DNA from 3 places in the Marinobacter sp. NFXS9 genome. Region 2 is predicted to be linked to each of the others. Evidence: predicted binding sites of a transcription regulator. Region 2 holds the regulator's gene; each other region holds the start of a gene.
What was found. The regulator FliA, encoded in region 2, starts transcription of late flagellar genes. The targets are predictions, from matches to a motif close to CTAAAGTTTNNNNNNNNNNNGCCGNTAA.
Positions count from the first base shown of each region.

Region 1: the regulator FliA is predicted to act here: its motif matches at 3,022-3,049, upstream of J3364_RS13775 (methyl-accepting chemotaxis protein).
Region 3: the regulator FliA is predicted to act here: its motif matches at 2,850-2,877, upstream of J3364_RS19590 (methyl-accepting chemotaxis protein).

Region 1 covers NZ_JAGDDW010000008.1:97,680-103,365, forward strand. Annotated here, with positions in the region: gene J3364_RS13770 (Gfo/Idh/MocA family protein) at 1-633, shown strand, start outside; gene J3364_RS13775 (methyl-accepting chemotaxis protein) at 1,037-2,962, opposite strand; gene J3364_RS13780 (choline ABC transporter substrate-binding protein) at 3,583-4,518, shown strand; gene J3364_RS13785 (ABC transporter permease) at 4,526-5,641, opposite strand; gene J3364_RS13790 (ABC transporter ATP-binding protein) at 5,638-5,686, opposite strand, start outside.
Region 2 covers NZ_JAGDDW010000002.1:305,279-310,964, forward strand. Annotated here, with positions in the region: gene flhF (flagellar biosynthesis GTPase FlhF) at 1-353, shown strand, start outside; gene J3364_RS05010 (MinD/ParA family protein) at 463-1,275, shown strand; gene J3364_RS05015 (RNA polymerase sigma factor FliA) at 1,343-2,086, shown strand; gene cheY (chemotaxis response regulator CheY) at 2,380-2,766, shown strand; gene J3364_RS05025 (protein phosphatase CheZ) at 2,784-3,569, shown strand; gene J3364_RS05030 (chemotaxis protein CheA) at 3,583-5,686, shown strand, end outside.
Region 3 covers NZ_JAGDDW010000016.1:75,987-81,672, reverse strand. Annotated here, with positions in the region: gene J3364_RS19605 (exopolysaccharide biosynthesis protein) at 1-541, opposite strand, end outside; gene trxC (thioredoxin TrxC) at 585-1,022, opposite strand; gene J3364_RS19595 (flavin-containing monooxygenase) at 1,220-2,722, shown strand; gene J3364_RS19590 (methyl-accepting chemotaxis protein) at 2,942-4,165, shown strand; gene J3364_RS19585 (potassium channel family protein) at 4,172-4,633, opposite strand; gene J3364_RS19580 (MBL fold metallo-hydrolase) at 4,708-5,679, opposite strand.

The sequences.
Region 1 (5,686 bases), on a different contig from region 2:
GTGTTTCTGATGGAGGCGGTTTGGTCACGCTTCTTGCCCGTCTGGGATCAGGTCCGCGATTGGGTCAGGCAAGGTGCCGTCGGTGAGATTCATTCCGTCCACTCCGACTTCTGCTTCCGGCTGCCGTTCAAATCCAATGGACGGCATTGGGACATCAACCAGGCCGGCGGTGTGACGCTGGATATGGGTATTTATGCGATCTCCCTGTCCAACTTCCTGTTCGGGCGCGGGCCGGACCGGGTGCAGGCGTCGGTGTTGAAAGGGGAGACCGGTGTGGATATTCGCACTGCGGCACTGCTGGATTACGGCCACGCCGTCAGCGCCTTCACCAGCAGCTTTATCGCCCGACGCGACAACACCATGCGCATCGAGGGCAACGCCGGCCGCATCGTGATCGACGGGCCCTTCTGGGGCTCGGATCGCGCCACCCTGACGCGTCACGACGCCGAGCCGGACGTCGCGGACCGGCCTCGCCGGATCAACGGCTTCGAATATCAGATCGAGGCGGCCATGGCCGACATTCGTGCCGGTCGACTGCAGAACGCCCGCATTCCCTGGGCGGATACGCTGGCGACGGCGCGGGTAATTGATCGGATTCTGGAAGATGGCGGTGTGGACTATCCGTTTCTCTAGTTTTTTAACGTTGTCGTTTCAAACGTTGATCAATTGGAACCCAAATTTGGCCTTGGGAGTCTGAAACCAATGGAGGCCATCGCTTCCGTCGCCTAAGAGGGCCGTCCATAGCCGCTTATGCGACGAGGACATCCTGTCCTCTGCTCCAGCGATGACCTCCATTGGTTTCGATCGGGCCTTTTGCAAAGCCCTGTAAAAGACATGCACTACTACCGGGTCGTTTCTAGTCAGGCATAACGCCAAAATCAGATGGAAGGAAGCGAACGTCCTTGCCGGAGGAAGGACAGGGACGTCCTGGTTGCAATAGCGGCCATGGACGGCCGTCTAGTGCAGCGGAGGCAAGGAGGTTCGCTTACTTCCCGCACAAGCTCGCAGGCAAGTGCTTTCTCAATGTTGCTCTGAATCAAACCTTGTAGTGCGCCAGCTCCTTCTGTAACCGCTCCGCCAGGGCAATCAACTCCTGACTGGCCGCACGGGTCTGATCCGCCTGGGAGGAGGTTTCCTGGGCATTGTTGTGGATGCGTTCCAGGGTGTTGTTGATCTCCTCGGCCACCTGGCTCTGCTCCTCGGCGGCACTGGCAATATCGGTGTTGCGCTCGGAGATGCGGGCGACCGCCTCGCGAACCTGATTGATGGCATCGCCGGATTCCTGGGCCTTGGCGGACAGGTTGCCCGCCAGCTCCCGGGTGGCATCCATCTTCTGGGACGCACCCTTGGCACCGGACTGCAACCGCTCGATCTGCTCGCGGATGTCGTCGATCGAATTCTGCGTGCGGGTGGCCAGCATGCGCACTTCATCGGACACCACCGCAAAGCCCCGACCGTGCTCACCGGCCCGGGCGGCTTCAATCGCGGCGTTCAGCGCCAGCAGATTGGTCTGCTCGGCGATGGAGTGAATCACATCCAGTACGCTGCTGATGGCCTCGCTGTGCTCATCCAGCTCCGTGACGGACTCGGCACACTCGGCGATGGTCCGGGTCTGCTGCTCGATGATGCGGATGGTTTCCTGCACCAGCGCATGGCCGGATTGGGCGTCGTTATCGGCGCCCTTGGCGGCTTCCTCGGCGATGGACGCGCTTTCCGCCACGTTCTGTGCCGTCAGCGACATCTCGTGCATGGACGAGGCCACGTGCTCGGTATCACCGGTCTGACGGGCAATGGACGCGCTGGAATCCTCTGCCACCTTCACCAATCCCTGGGACGCATTCAGCACTTCACGGGACGACGCGCTGACATCGCGGATAGTGTCCTGCACCCGGGCCAGAAGCTTGTCGAAGCCATTGGCCATCTGACCGAACTCGTCCCGGCTGGTGGCATTGAAGCGGATGGTCAGGTCACCTTCGCCCTCGGCAATGTCGTTGACCGCACCGATCATCCGGTTCAGCGGGCGCGTGATGACGGCAGACACCAACAGGTGGATGGCGAGAATCAGCAGGGCGCCCACAATCACGATGACCAGGGCGGTGCCGAGAGAGTCGGCGGTAATCGTGTCGGTCAGCTCGTCGCTGGAGTAGGCCGACACCACTTTGTAGCCCCAGGGATCGAAGGGCGTTTCCGATTTTACCCAGTCGCCGTTATCGCCAGTGAGGGCGGCCTTGACCACATCGTCGGTCTGGTTGTCCGAATGCATCCGGATACGGCCCTTGTCGTCCACCAGCGCTACGAAGCCCCGGTCCAGAACCCGCGAGCCGGCGATGGCGTCCTCAAGCAGCGACATATCCGCCGAGTAGCCGACATACCAGATGCCCACCACCTGGCCGGAACCATCGCGCATCGGGGCATAGCCGGTGAGGTAGGGTTTGCCCAGGATATCCACCTGGCCATAGAACGCCTTGCCGGACTGGATGGCGCGGAAAGCGGCGCCCTCCGGGTTGAGAATGGTGCCGGTAGCCCGCTGGCCGCCGTCTTTCTTCACATTGGTGGAGACGCGCACGTAGTCGCTGCCGTCGTAGACGAACAGTGTGGCGGTGCCGCCCATGTCATCGGTCAGGGCGTCGACCAGCTCATAGTGGTTGGCCATGGGCTCGCCGCCCAGCTGCAGATCCGGCACGGTGCGGTCGCCCACGCGGGTGTCGTCGCCGCGTCCCGGTACGCCGATGGCTTTGCCGCGCTTGATCAGCACGTTCATGCTGCTCTTGACCCGCTCCATCATGATGGAATCGGTGACCGAGAGCAGTCGTATGACCCGCTGTCGTGCGTCGGTGGACTGGCTTTCCGCCGTGTGGGTCAGTTCGTTGTCGCGGGAAACGATGGTGAAAACGGCGCCTGCGATCACGACAACGGAAATCAGCAGGGTGATGGCAAGGAAAAACTTCTTCTTGACGGACATCGAGTCGGGCTCCTGATCGATAAGGCACCGCCGTCCTGCTGGCGGCATTCGTTGGACGTTTATCGACCAATAGTCGACAAACTTTACTCTGTCACCCAGCCCGGCGTTGCCCAGATCATCGCTGGCTGACGGTTGCTCGGGATAACATCAAATCGATTTTGGGAGCGGCACCCGGAAAGGCCGCGAGTGCCGCTGCATCCAGCCGATGCCCCGGTCGGTCGAGCGACGTTATGAGTGATTGCCGGCCAGCAGATAGCAGGGGGAGATTCGATGTTCGGTATTAGCTGGGGTGATGTCAGGCATTAGCCAGACCTTGGTTTACAGGCTGCCTGGCCACGCGCACCATAAATGGCTTCATGTACATGCCGCTTATGACCCTGATAACAACGAATCGGATCGATAGCGCGTTGACGGATGGGTCATTATCCAGCCATTACACATTGATCGACCCACACAACAGGTGCTGCCGGCCGCCTATCCCCCGAGCAGTGCGGAGTTACAGGCTGATTCGGCTGGCCAGCCTGATGGAACTGGACAGTCTCTGGCGCCGGATGTGCCTTCCTGTTTTGGACCGAATAATTAACGAAGCACAAAGGAGAGAATCGACCATGCAGCATCGAATGCGAGCGCTGAAATCCCTGCTGTTGGCGGGTGCCTGCACGCTGGCCGTCTCGGCCCAGGCGGCCGTTCCGGAACAATGCCAGACGGTCCGCTTCAGCGATCCCGGCTGGACCGACATCAACGTCACCAACGCCCTGACCACGACCGTACTGAAGGGGCTCGGCTACGACACCAGCATCGATCTGCTGTCCGTTCCAATCGGCTTTAGATCACTGCAAAACAACGACATCGACGTGTTCCTGGGCAACTGGATGCCGGCCCAGCAGAAGTTCGCCGACCAGTATGAGGGCGGTTACGAACGCCTGCGGGCCAACCTGAAGGGCGCCAAGTTCACCTTGGCCGTGCCGGATGACGTCAAGGAGAAGGCAGGCGTGACGAGCTTTGCCGATCTCGACAAGCACGCGGACCAGTTCGACCACAAGATTTACGGCATCGAACCGGGCGCGCCGGCCAATAACCTGATCCAGAAGATGATTGATAACGACGACTTCGGCCTGGGCGACTGGAAACTGGTGGAGTCCAGCGAACAGGGCATGCTCAGCCAGGTCAGCCGGGCCGAACGGCGAGACCAGTTTGTGGTGTTCCTCGCCTGGGAACCGCATCCGATGAACCTGCAGCACGACCTGACCTATCTGTCCGGCGGCGACGACTACTTCGGGCCCAACTACGGTGGCGCCACCATTTACACGCTGACCCGGAACGGCTACAGCGACGACTGCAGCAATGTGGGCACGCTGCTGGATAACCTGCAGTTCAAACTGGATATGGAAAGCCAGATCATGGGCAGCATCCTCAACGATGGCGAGGAGGCCGACGAGGCCGCGCGCGCATACCTGAAAGCACACCCGGACGTGCTGTCCGCCTGGCTGGACGGCGTGACCACCGTTGATGGCCAGCCGGGGCTGCCCGCCGTCAAGCAGGACCTGGGGCTGTAACCGGCGCTCAGTCCAACCGCTTATGCACCCGCAAGGTGGCGATCCACATCGCCACCGACGCGAACACCACCAGCGCCAACAGTTCCGGCCACAGGTCGACGAGACCGGCGCCCCGCAGCATGATGCCCCGCACCAGGCGGATAAAATGAGTCAGTGGCAGCACCTCGGCCAGCCACTGCGCCGGTGTGGGCATGCCTTCGAACGGAAAGATGAAACCGGACAGCAGCATCTGCGGCAGGAAGGTGAAGATCGCCGCCTGCATGGCCTGGAACTGGGTGGTGACCAGCGTCGAAATGAAAATCCCCAGGGCCAGGCTGGCGATGATAAAGACCAGTGCCGCAGTATAGAGGGCGAGCAGGCTGCCGCGCACCGGCACCTGGAACACCAGGGCGCCAAGGATCAGCACCAGCGTCGTCTGCACCAGCCCGATGCCGATGAAGGGCAGGACCTTGCCGATGGTCAGCTCTGCCGACGACAGCGGCGTGGTGATCAGGAATTCCAGGTTGCCCTGTTCCCGCTCCCGCACCAACGCGATCGCCGTAAACATCACCATGGTCATGGTCAGGATCACGCCGATCAGCCCCGGTACCGTGTTCAGCGGCGCTTCCCGCTGGGGATTGTAATAGCTCACGATTTCCACCGCCGAGACGCTGTCGGCGGTCGCTGACGCGTCGCCCCGCATCAGGCTTCGCACCGGGAACTGGCCGATTTGGCGGGCGGCCTGCTGGACCACCTGGTCCGAGCCGTCCACCACCAGCTGGAACACTTTGCGATCCGGGTCTGACAGCCGCTCCTCCAGATCCGGAGGAATGATCACGGCCGCCTTGATGGCACCTTGCTGCAACAGACGATCGGCCGCTACCGGTGCGGTCAGGACCTCATTGAAATCGAACACCCGGGACTGCAGCAGCTGCTCGGCCAGCTCGCGGCTGGCACTGGAACCCGCCTGATCCACCACCGCGGCAGGCAAGTGGCGAACGTCCATGTTGATGGCGTAGCCGAACAGCAGCAGCTGCATCAGCGGAATGCCGACGATCATGGCGTAGGTCAGCCGATCCCGGCGCAGTTGACGCAGTTCCTTGCGGATCACGGCGAGCAGGCGGCGCAGGCTGAAACCGCTCACGGTCCGTTGCCTCCCCGGGTAGCGGCGACGAAGACATCCTCCAGG
Region 2 (5,686 bases):
ATTCCGATCGCGGCCACCAGGAACAGCTTGAGGAGCTGGCTGCAAGCCGGCATCCGGTCAAGCCTTACCTGGTGCTGGCAGCCACCAGCCAGCCTCGCATTATGAAATCCACGTGGCATTGCTATAAGATGGCGTATCCGGCCGGGTGTATCATGACCAAACTGGATGAGGCCCTGACACTCGGCGAGGTGCTAGGCTTTGCCATGGAAACAGGTCTTCGGGTGGCGTATTACACCGATGGGCAGCGCATCCCCGAGGACATTCATCCGGCACAGGCGGCTCCACTGGTCAGACTGGGTGTGGAGCGTCTGAAGCAGGTTCGGGAAACCGCCGTGGTTGCAGCCGGCGCCTGAGGTCCGGGAGTCCGCCGGAACAGCCGCAGGGCGTTCATGGGCTCCACTGTCGAGCCGGTCATCAACCGGCCATCCTTATCAAGAGTTGTCGTGAGAGACTGTATCCGGCATGAGTAGAGTTAACCCGGTCCAGGTGATCGCCGTCTCAGGTGGCAAGGGCGGCGTTGGCAAGAGCAACGTTTCGGTCAACCTGGCTATTGCACTGGCACAGATGGGGCGTCGGGTGGTGGTTCTGGATGCCGATCTGGGGCTGGCCAACATCGACGTCCTGCTGGGTATCACCGCGAACCACAATCTCAATGATGTGCTGAACGGCGAGTGCGACCTGCGCGATGTACTGGTCGACGGCCCGGGCGGCATCAAGATCGTTCCCGCCTCGTCCGGCACCCAGCGGATGACCCAGCTGACGCCAATGGAGCACGCTGGCCTGATCAACGCCTTCAGCGAACTGGGCGACCAGATCGACGTGTTGATCGTTGACACCGCTGCCGGTATTTCCGAATCGGTGGTCAGCTTCCTGCGGGCGTCTCAGGAATTGCTGCTGGTGGTCTGCGACGAGCCCACTTCCATTACCGATGCCTACGCACTGATCAAGCTCATGAACCGGGACTACGGGGTGAACCGTTTTCGCATCCTTGCCAACCAGGTTCGCAACGAGCAGGAAGGCAAGCATCTGTTTGGGAAACTGACCCGGGTTACCGAGCGATTTCTGGATGTTGCGCTACAATATGTGGGCATCGTCCCTTACGACGAAGCCGTCAAAAAAGCGGTACAACGGCAGCGTGCGGTGCTTGACGCTTATCCACGCGCCAAGGCCTCGCTGGCGATCAAGGCGCTGGCCCAGCAGGTGGACAACTGGCCGCTCCCGTCTTCTCCACGGGGGCATCTCGAATTTTTCGTTGAGCGCCTGGTGGACGCCTGATGGAGTACCCTGACCGACAGGTGGCGTGGTATGACGGTCGATTGAAACACACGGGTAATCCGGATTGATGACGTTGGCAAAAGGCCTGGGAATCTACCAACAGACGAGCTCGCGCAAATCGGCCCATCAACTGGTCGAGGACCATGCGCCGCTGGTGAAAAAGATCGCGTTGCACGTACTGGCGCGATTGCCCGCCTCTGTCCAGCTTGAAGACCTGATGCAGGCCGGCATGATCGGCCTTCTCGAGGCAGCCCAGAAATACGATGCCGGCAAGGGCGCTTCCTTTGAAACCTATGCGGGTATCCGCATTCGCGGTGCCATTGTCGACGAGATTCGCAAGGGCGACTGGGTGCCGCGTTCCGTCCACCGCAATTCCCGTCGCATCGCCCAGGCGATCAAGGCCGTCGAAGACCGGACCGGGCGCGAGGCTCAGGATCACGAAGTCGCCGACGAGCTGGACATGACCCTGCCGGAGTACCATGCCTGCCTGGCCGATTCCAACAGCGGCCGTCTTTTTAGCCTGGATGAGCTAAATGAATCGGGAGAGCTGCCGATAGACAATGAAGAGGCTGTGCCCGATCGTCCGTTTGAGGAGCTGTCGGCGGCCGGATTCCAGCGCAGTCTGGCCGAAGCGATCGCGGCGCTGCCGGAGCGGGAAAAGCTGGTGTTGAGTCTGTATTACCAGGAAGAGCTGAACCTGAAAGAAATCGGCGCCGTCATCGGTGTCAGTGAAAGTCGGGTCAGCCAGATTCACAGTCAGGCGGCATTGCGCCTGAAATCACGCCTGACGGATTGGCAGGAAGTCCGTTAGCCACGCCGTTCAAAGCCGGTTCGCAAAACGCCGGTTGAGCAGGGCAGAATGGGCGGACGCGCGACATCAGGCGCGACAAGCAAATAGTTGACATCGAATTCCGGGAGCTTGTGGTCAGCGTTGATGCCCAGGCTTTGATCCCGGAACTGTAGTTTTTGGTAACGGACGCTTTACAGCGGGCGTTGACGCGACAGAATAGGCGGTGCTTTCAGTGGCGCCGGCATCGTGTGGATTGCCGGACACTGAACTGGACGCTGGATTGGTATTCCGGGCTGTAATGATTGGAGGTCCCTTTGGACAAAAACATGAAAATTCTGATCGTGGATGACTTCTCCACGATGCGACGGATCATCAAGAATCTGCTTCGCGACCTCGGTTTCACCAATACTGACGAGGCGGATGACGGCAACACCGCGCTGCCCATGCTCAAGAGTGGCAAATACGATTTTCTGGTCACCGACTGGAACATGCCGGGCATGTCCGGATTTGAACTGCTGCAGGCCGTTCGCGCGGACGAGAACCTCAAGAATCTGCCGATCCTGATGGTGACGGCGGAAGCCAAACGTGACCAGATCGTGGCGGCGGCTCAGGCCGGCGTTAACGGTTACGTCGTGAAGCCGTTTACGGCGGCTGTCCTGAAGGAAAAGATCGAGAAGATTTTCGAACGCATCCAGTCCTGAGTATCAGAGCGCCAATCATGGGCACAAAAAAAGACAAGGCCGGCTCCCTCGATCCCGATGTCGTTGAGAAGCTGCAGCACCAGGCGGAAGAACTGAAGCAACAGGTGGACGCCGGCGATTACGCCGCGGCGATGCGCCTGATTAATGAACTGAATGATGTCCGGGACCAGAGCCTTTACCGTGAGGTTGGCCGGTTGACCCGCAGCCTTCACGAGGCCATTCGCAACTTCAGTATCGATCCGCAGAACCCGGAGCAGCAGGAAGCCCTGTCCAAGATCACGGACGCTTCCGACCGGTTGGCGTACGTGGTGGACATGACCAGTCAGGCAGCCAACCGCACCATGGACATCGTGGAAGAGGCGATGCCCAAGGCCAACAGCCTGCGGGAGCAGGCCGTTGCGCTGCGAGCCGACTGGCACAAGCTGCGCCGCCGGGAAATCGGCGCCGGCGAATTCCGTGAGCTGTACAACCGGATCGACAACTTCTTCGAACAAACGGCCAGCGATGCGGAAGCCCTTTACGGCAACCTGTCCGAGATCCTGCTGGCGCAGGACTTCCAGGACCTGACCGGTCAGGTCATCCAGAAGGTCACGGCGCTGGTCAAGGAAGTGGAAGAACACCTGCTCAGCCTGGTGGTCATGGCCAGCCATGTCGATGAAATCACCGGCACTGTCCATGATATCGGCGAAACAACGACAACAATCGAAAAAGGCGAAGGCCCTCAAATGAACGCCAAAGAGCGTGAGGATGTCGTATCCGGCCAGGATGATGTCGATGACCTCCTGTCCAGCCTTGGTTTTTGAGTGAGGACACTGCATGGCGCTTGATGCTGACGAAGAAATTCTCCAGGACTTCCTGGTAGAGGCTGGTGAAATACTCGAAAAGCTGTCCGAACAGCTGGTGGATCTGGAGCAGAATCCGGATAACGGGGATCTGCTAAACGCGATCTTCCGTGGGTTCCACACCGTCAAGGGGGGTGCCGGCTTCCTGCAGCTTGAAGCGCTGGTCAATTGTTGTCATTCGGCGGAAAACGTCTTCGACACCCTGCGTAACCACAAGCGCCGGGTCGACTCCGATCTCATGGACGTGGTCCTCGAAGCCCTGGACAACGTCAACGCCATGTTTGACCAGGTACGCAACCGGGAGGAACCGACACCGGCCGATCCGGCATTGATCGAGGCGCTGGATGCCCTGGCGCTGCCCGAAGGTGAGGCCCCCGCCGCACCTGAGCCGGAGGCAGCCCCCCAGCCTGAACCGGCGGCTGAAGCCGGCGGCCATGCGGACCAGGGCGATATCACCGACGAAGAATTCGAGCAGTTGCTGGATGCCCTTGAGGATGAGAAATCGTCATCCGGCGACAGCAGCGGCGACGATCAGATCACCGACGACGAGTTTGAGAACCTGCTGGATGAGTTGCACGGCAAAGGGCAGCACAGCGGTAAACCGGCAGACGACGACAAGCCCGCTGCAGCAGGGCAATCCGGCGGCAGTGGCGGTGATGACATCACCGACGATGAGTTCGAGAGTCTGCTCGATGACCTGCACGGCAAGGGGCAGTTCAAAGGCTCGGTCGAACCGGCGTCAAAGGGCGGTGGTGCATCGGATGCGAGCGCCAGGACCAGCGGTGCCAATGAGCTGATTACCGACGACGAATTCGAGAACCTGCTGGACGAACTGCACGGCTCAGGCAAAGGCCCCGGTGCCCCGGGCGCCAGCCAGCCGGCAGCGAAGAGGCCGGAACCGGCACCAACGCCCAGGAAGGCTGAGAAACCGGGCGCTCCCGCCAACAAGGACGAGAGTAAATCGCCCGCCAGCCCGGCTGTACCGCAGCGGGACTCCCAGCCGGCTGCCGAAACCACCGTGCGCGTGGACACCAAACGCCTCGACGACATCATGAACATGGTGGGCGAGCTGGTGTTGGTGCGTAACCGCCTGCAGCGCCTGGGTAACGACAGCGAAGACGAACAGATGCACAAAGCGGTGGCCAACCTCGATGTGGTGACCACCGATCTCCAGTCTGCCGTCATGCAGACGCGCATGCAGCCGATCAAGAAAGTCTTCGGCCGTTTCCCGCGTGTGGTACGCGATCTGGCGCGCAGCCTCAAGAAAGAAATCAATCTGGTCATGCACGGCGAGGACACCGACCTGGACAAGAACCTGGTCGAAGCCCTGTCCGATCCGCTGGTTCACCTGGTGCGCAACTCCGTAGACCATGGCATTGAAGCACCGGATGTGCGCGAAAAAGCCGGTAAGCCCCGGACGGGTGTGGTGACGCTTTCAGCCGAGCAGGAAGGGGACCATATCCTGCTGTCGATTGAAGACGACGGTGGCGGCATGGATCCGGACAAGCTGCGTCAGAAGGCGGTCGAGAAAGGATTGTTTGAACAGGACGCCGCGGATCGTCTGACCAGCAACGAATGCTACAACCTCATCTTTGCTCCTGGCTTTTCCACCAAGGACCAGATTTCCGACGTGTCCGGGCGGGGTGTGGGCATGGATGTGGTCAAGACCAAGATCAGTCAATTGAACGGCACCATCCATGTGGAGTCGGAACTGGGTAAAGGCTCCCGCATCCTGATCAAGGTGCCGCTGACGCTGGCGATCATGCCGACACTGATGATCATGCTGGGCGACCAGTCCTTCGCGCTGCCGCTGGTCAATGTCGTGGAGATCTTCCACCTGGATCTGACCAAGAAGAACATCGTTGACGGTCGCGAGTGTATTGTGGTTCGCGACAAGGTGTTCCCGATCTACAACATCAAGGACTGGCTGATCCACGGCGCAGCAGGCGAGCCCGATCCCGAGAATGGTCACGTGGTTATTGTCGCGATGGGCACCAAGCGGGTTGGTTTTGTGGTGGACCAGTTGATCGGTCAGGAAGAGGTGGTCATCAAGCCGTTGGGCCGGATGCTCCACGGAA
Region 3 (5,686 bases), on a different contig from region 2:
CAAACAGGGCCACGGCGCCGTCCCGGGCGATCATCGCCAGGCCGAACGCCACCAGGGCCGCGCCACCGCCATTGGCGCTGAAGGGCACGACTTCCATCGCCGGCATGGCCAGGGCCACCGCCACGCAGGCGAGGGAGAGGATAAACAGACCCGGACCTTCGACGAACAGCGTCAGCCGCGGCCGGGTCCAACGATCAATCCCACGCGCTGGCTTGCGGGACCAGGCCAGGCCCTTGCGCAACTTGTCGGTCGGCAGACGACGCTTGACGATCCATCCCGGCAACCAGATGTGCTGCCGACGGAACAGCAGTTGCCCGGCGGTGAGGACCACCAACAGCGCCAGCAGGGTGGGCACGCCGGGAATATCCCCGATCAGGGGCGCCAGGGTGATCAGCCCTGCCACCAGTACCACCGGTCCGAAGGAGCGGTAACCCACCGCCTCCAGGATATCGTCCACCGCCACACGCTCCCGCTTCTGGGCGACGCTGTCGATGCGGTCAATCAGGTCTTCCAGGTCGTTCAGGTCACCCCGAACATTCATGACTCGGTCATCCTTCTCCTTTCGGGCCACGTTTGGCCATGGTCTAGCGCAGCTGATGGGTCAGCCAGGAATGGATCTGGGCCGCCGATAGGGCGCCGCTCTGGCGCGCCACCTCTTTACCACTCCGGAACAGGATCATGGTCGGGATGCTGCGGATCCCGAAGCGGGCCGAGGCCTGCGGCGCCTGCTCGGTGTTCAGCTTGGCAAACAGGGCCTGACCCTTCCAGTTCCGGGCCGCCTCGGCAAACGCCGGGGCCATCACCTTACAGGGTCCACACCAGCTGGCCCAGAAATCCACCAGCACCGGCAGGCTGGAACGCGCCGTGACGTTGGCCAGACTGGCGTCGCTCAATTCGGCCACGGTGCCATCGAGCACGGGCTTGCCACAGGCGCCGCACTTAGGGCCGTCTTTCCGCCGCGCCTCCGGCACCCGGTTGGTCTTGAGGCAGTGGGGACAGGGGATATTCAGGATGTCGGTCATGGCCGCACCTCGTCGGTCGATATATCCCCGTCTTGGGGGTAGATGGCGGCAATATCAAGCACCCGCGCCATCGGTGAACTGGGGCCAAATGCTTGGCCGCCGCTGTTTAAAACTTGCACGACCCCGGTGACTCGGGTTGAAATAACTAAAGCACATGCTTTATTCAACAAGAATCCGCCGTAACGAGGTCCAACACGATGGCCAACACGCACTTCGACGTCCTGATTGTCGGCGCCGGCATTTCCGGCATCGGCGCCGCCTATCACCTGCAGACACACTGCCCCGACAAGCGCTACGCCATTCTGGAAGGTCGCGACAATATGGGCGGCACCTGGGACCTGTTCCGCTACCCGGGCATCCGCTCCGACTCGGACATGTACACCCTCGGCTTCAGCTTCCGGCCCTGGCGCCAGGGCAAAGCCATCGCCGACGGACCGTCAATCCTGGACTACCTCAAGAACACCGCCACGGAAAACGGCATCGATCAACAGATCCGTTACAACCACTGGGTGACCCACTACGACTGGTCCAGCGAGGACGCCACCTGGACGGTGACGGCGAAAGACCAGAAGACCGGACGCCCGGTCAAACTGACCTGCAACTTCCTGCTCAACTGCTCCGGCTATTACCGCTACGACCAGGGCTACATGCCGGACTTCCCGGGCATCAAGCAGTTCAAGGGTCAGGTGATCCATCCCCAGCACTGGCCGGAAGACCTGGATTACACCGGCAAGCGGGTAGTGGTGATCGGCAGTGGCGCCACAGCCGTGACCCTGGTGCCGTCGATGGCGGAAAAGGCCAGGCAGGTCACCATGCTGCAGCGCTCACCCACCTACATCCTGTCGCTACCGGATGTGGACCTGATCGCCCGCTGGCTGAACCGTATCCTCCCGGCCAAGGCGGCCTACCAGATCACCCGCTGGAAGAACGTGTCCATGCAGACGCTGTTCTACCAGGCCTGCCGGCGCTACCCGAAGCTGATGCGTCGCGTGTTGCGCCAGCACCTGAAATCCCAGCTGGGTAAAGACTTCGACATCGACACCCACTTCAACCCCAGCTACAACCCCTGGGACCAGCGCCTGTGCCTGGTGCCCAACGGCGACCTGTTCCGGGCCCTGCGCAAGGGCGCCGCGGACATCGTTACCGACCACATCGACACCTTCACCGAAAACGGCATTCGCCTGAAGTCCGGCCAGGAACTGGACGCGGACATCGTGATTTCCGCCACCGGCCTCAACCTGGTGACCCTCGGGGGCGCCGAGCTGCATGTGGACGGCCAGCTGATCCAGCCCAACGAGACCATGGGTTACAAAGGCATGATGCTCAGCAACGTGCCCAACCTGGCCATGGTGGTGGGGTACACCAACGCCTCCTGGACCCTCAAGGCGGACCTGACCAGCGAGTACGTCTGCCGGCTGCTGCAGTACATGGACCAGCAGGGTTATGACAAGGTGACGCCGGTGGTCAGTGGCGACGTCGAGGAAGAGCCCTTCCTGGATCTGGACTCCGGTTACGTCCTGCGGGCCCTGGAGCACCTGCCCAAACAGGGCGACCGCAAACCCTGGAAGCTCTACCAGAACTACCTGCTGGACCTGATCAACCTGCGCTATGGCAAGGTGGACGACGACGCCCTGGTCTTCTCCCTGGCTGGCCAAGCGGTCGGTCAGCCGGAACAATTGGCCAACGCCCAACAAGCCTGATCCCGACGCCGGCAACCACCTCCCGGTTGCCGGCTTTTCCCTTTTCCTTGATTCAGAACAAGGCGATCCCACCCGATTCTGCTAGGGTCTTTGATCGTTGTTTTATTGACCTTCTGCGTCTTTCCCACTGAAGATTCAGGCTCACCTGTCGATAACACCATAAGACCGACAGGACGGACCTGTGTCGGTGCTGTCACTGGAGAACCCCGGACGCCTATGATGAGCCTGCTTAAGAACGCCCGTCTCAAATACAAATTCTGGTTGCTCAACATCGTCGTATTGGCGGTGATGCTGTTGCTGGTGCTGTTTGCCATGTCGCGCATGGCCGATGCGACCGGGCAGCCCCTCAGCGTCATCGTCAGCGAACACGCAGCCGCCTTCGCCGGCGTCGTGGTGGTGCTGATGATCTTCGAAATGGCCTGCTCCCAGTTGTTGATCAGCTTTATTGAGCGCCATGTGCACCGACTCAAGGACACCATGGTGGAGGTCCAGGCCAGCGGTAATCTGAGCCTGCGGGCCCCGGTGGATTCCACCGACGAGATCGGCGCCATGGGCGAGGCGTTCAACGCCATGCAGGCCCGTACCGGTCGCGTGGTGAGCAGTATGAAGGCCGCCATCCAGCGACTCGAAAGTGAAGTCGCCGCTCTGACGGAAGCCGCCGAGCGTAGCCGGGACGAACTCAAACGCCAACAGACCGGCACCGACCGCTCTGCCCAGGCCATACAGGCCATGCTGGAAAGCTTCCGCGGCATCGCCGGGCAGGCGGATGCGGCCAAGGAGCTGTCCCATGAGGCGCGCCGTGCCGCGGTCGAGGGCAGCGAACGGGTGGCCCAGTCCTCCCGCTCCATCCAGCAACTGGCCGACGTCATCCAGAAATCAGCAGGCAGCGTGGAAGCGCTGGCCGAGAACAGCCGGGAAATCGGCAGCGCCGTGACCGAGATCCAGGGGATCGCCGAGCAGACCAACCTGTTGGCGTTGAATGCGGCGATCGAGGCCGCCCGGGCGGGCGATCAGGGCCGGGGCTTTGCGGTGGTCGCCGACGAGGTGCGGAAGCTGGCCCAGCGGGTGCAGGATTCCACCGAACAGATCCAGGGCACCATCGACCGGCTGCTGGGCACTATGGGCGAGGCGGTCCAGCAGATGAACACCAGCTCGGTGGATGCCAGCCGCTGTGTGGAGGAAGCCGACGCCGGTGCCGCTGCGCTGCAGGAAATCAGCGCCATGGTGTTGCGCATCGACGACACCAACCAGGACATCGCCGACGTGTCCGCCCAGCAGACCTCGGCCACCGACGAGGTGCAGCAGAACGTCCAGAGCATCCGCGAAACCACCCAGGCGATGGTCGATCAGCTGGTGGAAAGCGCCGACATGAGCCGGCGCCTGCGGGAACTCATCCGGGAACTGGAAGGCGCTGCGGCGCAGGTGTCGGTGGAGGACGCCTGAGCCGGATCAGCGGCCAGGCTTCCAGGAGCGCTGCATTTCCAGGAACAGGAACGAGGCGCTCCAGGTGATCAGCACCAGCCCGGTCAGTGCCTCGATCCCGCACAGGAAACGAATCGGTCCAAACGGCTCGATGTCACCAAAGCCCACGGTGGTGTAGGTGGTGAGCGAGAAGTAGACGCAGTCCAGTAGCGTGCCGGAGAAATTGCCTGCCAGGTGCCCCCAATACGGCGACGCGTTCATCCAGTAATACACAACGCCAAACAGCCAGACTTCCACCATGTGCGCCAGCATGGCACCGCCCACTCCGACCACGATGCGGAAATGATGGGGAATGCCCAGCCGCGGTATGTAGCGGTTGAGCAAAGACAGCCCCCGGAAATGTACCAGCACCGCGATAGCCGTAACGAGCGTGTTGAGCGCCACCATGAGCGCCAGGGACACATCCGGTAAGTCCAGGGATTCGGGCATCCGTTTTCACTCCTGCCTGTCACCGGCCCAGCTTAAAGGGGACGGCGACCGGAAGCGAGACACCCCTGCGGCGATCAACCACAGCCCTCGACACATTCGCCGCCGGCGTCAAACGTCATGGTGCGGCCGCTCAGCGGCACATGCACGGGCACGTCGGACGCCTGGATAAATGCGTCGGTCCGCGTCCCTGGTCGGACCTTGCCCTTTTCCGTCGCCGGCTCATTGGCGTGGGATGGAATCACACTGGCGGGCCGGACCATCTTGTTGATCACGTGTGCCGCTTCCGCAGGACCGGTGGTGTAGGTATCACCGATGTTCATGACCGCCAGTTTTGCCCCGTAGTAGTCGTGCACCACGGCTTCCTGATCCGCGGTGATGCCGGTATCGCCGGACAGGTAGACCACCAGGCCGTTCGTGAACGTCAGTACGTAACCGGTGGGCGGGCCGACATAGGCTGTCAGCCCCGCCGCCGACAGGATCTTGCCCATCTGTCCGTCGATAAAGGCCGGCGACAGGCCGTTGCTGTGCACCGCCGGCACCGTGGTGATACCGACGCCGCCTTCCTCCACATGGGCGCCGAAGCGGACCAGCACCGAAGCCTTCGGGTCGCCCCCGGCGGCCTCCAGGCGGCCAGCAAAGAAGCTGGCCATTTCACTACCTGTCACGATCCGGGCGTTCTTCTTGACCGCAATCTTGACGCTGTTGGACAGCGGGGCGTCGTCTTCGGAGGCCGCCGGTGAGGCACAGCTGCCGGCGTTGGGTTCCGGAATGTGCCGGTCGCCCAGATGGTCGCCGTGAACGTGGCTGACCAGTACCACGTCGATCTTGCCCAGGCGCGGGTCATCGGGCCCGGCGACCGTGCGGCCGGCGTCATACAGAATGCGGGTGCCGTTGGGGTCTTCGAACACCAGGGCCCGGTCGAGGACGCAGAACTCCCCATCCTGCCCGCCCAGTGGGGTGACGCGGACGGTATCGGCAGCGCGCGCCATCGGTGTCATCAGTGCCAGCAAGCCAAGGGATACAAGGCTGTTTCGAATGAGGTGCATGAGCAGT